Regions from separate parts of the Neptunomonas sp. CHC150 genome, predicted to be linked through region 2. Evidence: predicted binding sites of a transcription regulator. Region 2 holds the regulator's gene; each other region holds the start of a gene.
The links. The regulator LexA, encoded in region 2, represses DNA repair genes until DNA is damaged. The targets are predictions, from matches to a motif close to TACTGTNTANNTANACAGTA.

Region 1 (2,273 bases), on a different contig from region 2:
TTGGCCTGCAATATGTACCGTGTTACGGCCATAGCGAGCATTGATGCTATCCATACACTGCATAAGGGAAGGGTTGTCGTTCGAGGTAGAAAATAAATCGGCTTGGTATTGGCTAGCATCCACTATTTCGATTAAGCCCACACCACATTTATAAAAATGTACGCCTGATTTATACAGACCGTCCACTAAACCACTCACCGCATGAGCTATCACGGTTGTATCACTGGTCGGAGTCAAAAACTGATAGGTAAATGATTTACGATAAAACGGCTCGCCATCATGCGGTGAATTACTGGCAAACACCTGCAGAGTACTCGCCAACCCTTGCTGACGACGTAGTTTACTAGCCGCAATACCAACATGAGATAACAACGCTTGGCGCAAAACGGATTTATCCGTAACACGTGCCCCAAAAGACCGGGTGGAGTAAATTTGTTGTTTGGGTGCACGCACATCATCCCATGATAATTTAGGGATACCATTGAGCTCATGTACGGTACTCTCAACCAATATACTAAAATGCTTACGCATCAGCGCAGGCTTGGATTGTGCCAATTGCCACGCGCTCTCGATACCCATCTCATTTAATCGACGTGCTAATCGACGACCAATACCCCAAATATCACGCACCGACATCTGCTTTAAGACGCGACGGCGCACCGCTTCATTATCAATCACCGCCACACCATTAAAGCCGGCAATGTGCTTGGAAGCATGGTTAGCGGCCTTCGCTAGGGTTGGCGTAGGGCCTATGCCCACGCCTATCGGTAAACGCACCTCTTTCCAGACGGTACGCCGAATATCGCGAGCATGCGCTTCCCAACCTATATCGGGAACATAAGAGCCAAAGTATAAAAAGCATTCATCAATGCTATAAACATGATGGTCAGGCGCAAAGCGCGCACAGGTATCCATTAAACGCTGGGACAGATCAGCATAGAGTTCATAATTAGAACTACGCACGACAGCGCCAGCGGCCGCCAACTCATTCTTGACGGTAAAGTAGGGCACAAAGCTTTTACCAATGCCCATCTTGCGTGCCACAGGGCAAGTGGCACAAATGCACCCATCATTATTCGTTAACACCACCACGGGCTTTTTACGGATGCTCGGGTCAAACACCTTTTCGCAACTGGCATACATCGCACTGACATCACATAACGCATACATATCACACAACACTCAAATAACTGTTTATATATACAGCATATTAGAGTGATGTACTGATAAATCAATAAAAGACTTTATGTGCCAGTTTCCTCACTCTCTTAGGTATAGGTTATTCAAAGAATTGAAAATTCAATGCTAAACTGGCTTTTTTACAAGGATGTAATTATGCAAATGACTGATATAAACCAGCGTTTAACGCTATTGTGCATTGCTTTATTCCAAGGCTTAGCCTTGCTTGTGCTGCATCAATCAATCGAGCAAAGCTTCTGGCCTTCGTATAACTTACCTTGGTTGTTTGGACTTTATAGCTTCACACTAGTCACTCCAACCATTTTGCTATTAGCCTTAAATAACAAAGCAAACGGAATGCTTTACGCCTTCGCTATGTTAGCGGGGAGCGTGGCGCTTTTGCTAGGTTATTACACAGGAACGCAAGTCAGCCCCTTCCAGCCCCAAGACAGTTACGGCGAACTCATCCCTGTTTTAGTTGGCACCCTCTCCATCGCAACGTTTAAGGGGCTGATGTACATACAGCATTTTACCGTACCAGGAAGAGGAGAAGAGCCCACTTACAGCCGTTTATTTAAATTATCTTGGCGCAACTTTTTAACATTCGGTGCCGCGCTTGTATTTATGCTGTGCTTCTGGGGTATTTTAAAGCTGTGGGGGGCATTATTTGACGCTATTGATATCACCTTCTTCGAAACGCTATTTGAACAGCCTCACTTCTATTATCCGATACTTTCTTTGGCGAATGGGGTAGGCATTGCCATATTCCGTCAGCAGTCCGGCATCATTGATACACTAACCAGAATTCAACAAGCGTTGATGAAGTTTTTATTGGTTGTCTTAATTTTTGTATCGATTATTTTTTTACTCTCATTGCCATTTACAGGGCTAACGCCTTTATGGGAATCGGGGGGCAGTCTATTAATCTTATGGATGCAGGCTATTCTCCTGTTTTTTACTAATGCCGTTTATCAAGATGATCCTAACCAGCGGCCTTATCCAACGGCTATTCATCGCTTCATCTATATTGGTTTAGCCTTATTGCCCATTTATAGCATCATCAGTGCTTATGGACTTTATGTGCGTATCGAGCA
Region 2 (2,273 bases):
ATGGATGAGATGGTGCTAGAAATTGTGCGTTTAGCGTCGGGTGAGTTTGTTATTCGTCGCTCGGGTGAAGAAGAGGCGTTAATGACGCTAAACTTATCACAAGTTGTGCAAGATAATCTGTTAGAAAACACTGAAGAACTTGCAAGAAGAATGTTGGTTGCCGGTGCTCATATGATGTCCGACTTGGTGAATGATGAAGAGCCAGGTATCGATACTGATGACGTATCACCGGATGACATGATCCGCCCTTCAACGATTCACTAAAGCGTATTTGCCGTTTCTTATTGGGTATGCCGTGCCTATGCTATTAGTGCATTCCTCAATTAATAGCATGGCGACGGCGAATCAAAATTCCATTACTTGCCCCTTGTCTGGCGCTTTTTTCTAGGCGCTGAAAGGCATCGTCAGAAATATCTCCGGCCCAGCTAATAACAGCATGGCATGTGCCAGTGCTGAGGGCTTTTTCAGCCAATTGCTGAACGCTATGGTTCTCGTCAGGGTAAAGTAGAATTACCTTTTTAAGATCAATTCCAGCATCTTGTAGCAACGATTTTGGCAAGTTTATAGGTGGAGCAATCCAAGCAAACCAGCGGTCTTCATGGCTTAGCTGCGCCAATAACGGCATTATCATTGGCATATCTGCCAGATCACCGCTTTGTGTTACGATTTCAGTAATTTTCCCGAAATCGCTGGGCTGTTGAGCTCGGGGTTTAAGCTTGGTGCGAATGCTACCTAACTCTTTTTGGGTGCTGATAATGCCGGTAACAGCTTTGTTATCAGGAATTAACATGTGCATTATGGCTCACTCCCTTGTCGTATGACGCCAACGCCTAACCCTTCGATGGAAAGCTCGCTCTCGCGTAAGTCGACCACGATAGGGTCAAACTCTTCGTTTTCAGCTATCAGTTCTACAATGTGTCCAGTGCGTTGGAACCGCTTAACGGTGACTTCGTCACCAATACGCGCTACTACAATTTGGCCGTTACGTGCTTCTGTGCATTGGTGAACTGCCAGCAAATCGCCATCCATGATGCCGATGTTTTTCATACTCGTGCCGTGCACTCGCAGCAAGTAATTAGCCGGTGGGTGGAAAAAGTCAGCTGAAATTGTGCAGTGCTCTTCGATGTGCTCCTGGGCTAAAATAGGGCTGCCCGCGGCTACGCGGCCGATCAAGGGAAGACCTTCAGGCTCTGGTTGCTCAAGCTCAGGAAGACGAATACCGCGAGAGGTGCCAGGGATCATTTCTATAGCACCCTTACGGGCTAACGCTTTTAAGTGTTCCTCAGCCGCATTGGCTGATTTAAAACCTAGTGAGCGTGCTATATCGGCACGTGTAGGCGGATAACCGGTTGCATCGATATGATCGCGAATGCAGTCGAGTACTTCTGATTGACGCTTTGTGAGTTTCATATTTGTGCCCGTCATAATTAAGTGCCGATAGGTAAGATAGCCCGCAAATAGATGACTGTTTTTTTATACAGTACATGTGATTATATACAGGCAAGGTCGGTTGTAAAGAGATTTTCTGTTTATATATCCAGTATCTTGATATTATCCCCGCGACATTGAAATCAGGATTTAAGTTTTGCTCAGCGACGCTCTAAAAAAGTCTATACAAGAGGCATATCGCCAGTTCCTCGGGTTGCATGACCTTAAGCCTCGTTATGGGCAAAAAATGATGATTGCGCAAATTGCGCGCACCTTAGGGAATATTGAAAGTAACGAAAAAGGTGAAAGAAGTAGCGATAATCATATCTGTTTGATCGAGGCGGGCACAGGCACAGGTAAGACAATGGCTTACTTGATTAGCGCTATTCCCATTGCTAAAGCGCAGGGCAAGTCCTTGGTTATATCTACAGCAACGGTCGCTTTACAAGAGCAGCTACTTCATAAGGATTTACCTGAAGCTTCGCGTTTAATGGCAGAACCTGTGCGTTATATCTTGGCTAAAGGGCGCGGGCGATACTTCTGTGTATCCCAGGCTGAAAAGTTGCTAGAAGGCCAAGGCGAGTTAGGCCAAATGGCACTTTATGAAGATGAAATTGCACAGCGAATGGAACCCGATGCCGTTGCTTACTACAGTGAGTTAATGGATCGCTTTGCCTCCGGTAGCTGGGATGGTGACCGCGATAGTCTTGCTGTGGAACTAGAAGAAGAGGTGTGGCAGCCACTCACGAGTGATCATACCCGCTGTACCAACCGTCGTTGCAGCAACTTTTCAGTATGCCCATTTTTTAAATCCAGAGATTCGTTAGATAAAGCGGATGTAGTCG
Region 3 (2,273 bases), on a different contig from region 2:
GTACAATACCGAAGCGGTCTCGCAAGGGAGAAGTGAGTGAGCCAGCTCGGGTGGTTGCCCCAACCAAAGTAAAAGGAGGCAGATCGAGCTTAATGGATCGAGCGGCAGGCCCTTCACCAATAATTATATCCAGCTGGTAGTCTTCCATAGCAGGATACAAAACTTCTTCTACATTCGGGCTAAGGCGGTGTATTTCATCAATAAATAAAATATCACCGGCTTCTAAGTTTGTTAGTAAGGCGGCTAAATCTCCGGCTTTTTCTAAAATAGGGCCAGATGTTGTTTTAATATCGCCTTCCATTTCATGCGCGATAATATTAGCCAGCGTTGTTTTACCAAGCCCAGGAGGCCCAAAAATCAGTGTATGATCCAGCGCCTCACCGCGATTACGAGCCGCATGGATAAAAATTTCCATTTGCTCTTTAACAACGGGCTGACCGGTGTAATCCGATAGTTTTTGCGGGCGAATTGCACGATCGAACTGCTCTTCCACCTTACTAGTCTGTGTGGGCGCTATAAAGCGGTCCGCTTCGATCATTTACAACCTCGCAATAACATCGGGAAACCTACCATTGTACTTACTTATTCTCAGTGGCCTGCAGTATGAAGAAGTTTTAGCCAGAGACCATTGATTTAAGTGCTAACCGGATTAACGACTCGCTACTGTTAATATCGCCTAATTGTTTCTCGGCTTGGGCAACCGCTTTAGCAGCCAAGGCAGGCTTATAGCCCAGCGATACCAAAGCACTTTCTGCTTCTTGGCGGTATCCATCAATAGCAGCTGACGCGGCTTCAGGTAAATCATTACCCGTTAACTGGAAGTCGGCAGGCTCAGCGGCCGGTAATGTTTTTAGCTTATCCTTTAACTCGACTATTAGGCGCTCGGCAGTTTTTTTACCCACTCCAGGGATACGTGTAAGCGCGGCGGCATCTTCGCGCTGCATACAAGCCACCAGCTCTTGAGCTGTCATGCCGGACAAAATAGATAGAGCAAGTTTAGGCCCCACACCGCTGGCTTTAATCAACGCCCGAAATAAAGTGCGCTCGTATTTATCATAAAAGCCATACAATAACTGAGCATCTTCTCGCACTACAAAGTGGGTATATAGTGTAACGCTACAACCGGGATCTGGTAATTTGAAGCACGTATTCATCGACGCCTCGACGTCATACCCAACTCCATTCACATCCACCATGATATGAGGCGGCTGTTTTTCTGCTAATTCACCTTTTAAGCGTCCGATCACGTCTCTACCTACCCTATTTCACAAAGCCAACAACAGTGTATGAATATACAGTAGCCGTTTAAAAATACCAACTGCGAGTCGCGATACTTATCACACTCGCAGAAACTATTGCTTAAACCCTAGGATTACTCGTCAAAAAGTGCTTCAACAAACTCATCAGCTTTAAAAGGACGAAGGTCGTCTACTTGCTCCCCTACCCCAATAAAACGAATAGGTAACTTCAATTGCTTAGCAATCGCAAAAATAATGCCGCCTTTGGCTGTGCCATCTAACTTAGTCAGCGTAATACCTGTGACACCCACGGCTTCTTGGAAGATTTTAGCCTGACTCATGGCGTTTTGGCCGGTGCCTGCATCCAGAACCAACATAACTTCATGAGGTGCAGCTGGGTCGATTTTGCGCATGACTCGCACAACCTTTTCCAGCTCTTCCATTAGATGGTCTTTGTTTTGCAAACGTCCTGCCGTATCAGCAATTAATACATCAATAGATTTAGCTTTAGCTGATTGCACCGCATCAAACAACACGGAAGCCGAGTCGGCACCTGTATGCTGGGCAATGACCGGTACATTATTGCGCTCGCCCCACACTTGCAGTTGTTCAACAGCCGCGGCTCGGAAGGTATCGCCAGCAGCCAACATCACACTTTTCCCTTCGCTTTGGAAACGCTTTGTCAGCTTGCCTATCGTCGTTGTCTTACCTACCCCATTAACACCCACCATGAGAATCACATAAGGAGCATTCTCAGCTTGGGCAACTAACGGCTGTTCAACATCGCCTAATAACCCAGCCAGTTCATCTTTAAGAGCTTGATGCAAAGCTTGTGCATCCGCTAACTGATTACGTTGGACGCGCGAAGTAAGACGATCAATAATATCCGTTGTTGCTTCTACGCCTACATCGGAAGTTAGCAGCAGCGTCTCTATATCTTCGAGTAGCTCATCGTCTATTTCTTTTTTACCAAGAAAAAGTGTACCCAATTGCTCAGTCAAATTAGCCTTGGTCCTGCTTAACCCGGCTTTAATA

Region 1: a site for LexA is predicted at 1,189-1,208, ahead of OW491_RS08835 (Y-family DNA polymerase). Genes of this name have one in related genera too.
Region 3: a site for LexA is predicted at 1,281-1,300, ahead of ruvA (Holliday junction branch migration protein RuvA). Genes of this name have one in related genera too.

What each region holds. Positions count from the first base shown of each region.
Region 1 is NZ_JAPNXU010000006.1:600,715-602,987, forward strand. It holds gene OW491_RS08835 (Y-family DNA polymerase) at 1-1,170, opposite strand, end outside; gene OW491_RS08840 (DUF4153 domain-containing protein) at 1,336-2,273, shown strand, end outside.
Region 2 is NZ_JAPNXU010000009.1:76,304-78,576, forward strand. It holds gene OW491_RS11150 (hypothetical protein) at 1-264, shown strand; gene OW491_RS11155 (SulA-like leucine-rich domain-containing protein) at 320-796, opposite strand; gene lexA (transcriptional repressor LexA) at 796-1,410, opposite strand; gene dinG (ATP-dependent DNA helicase DinG) at 1,586-2,273, shown strand, end outside.
Region 3 is NZ_JAPNXU010000006.1:383,318-385,590, reverse strand. It holds gene ruvB (Holliday junction branch migration DNA helicase RuvB) at 1-538, opposite strand, end outside; gene ruvA (Holliday junction branch migration protein RuvA) at 615-1,247, opposite strand; gene ftsY (signal recognition particle-docking protein FtsY) at 1,373-2,273, opposite strand, start outside.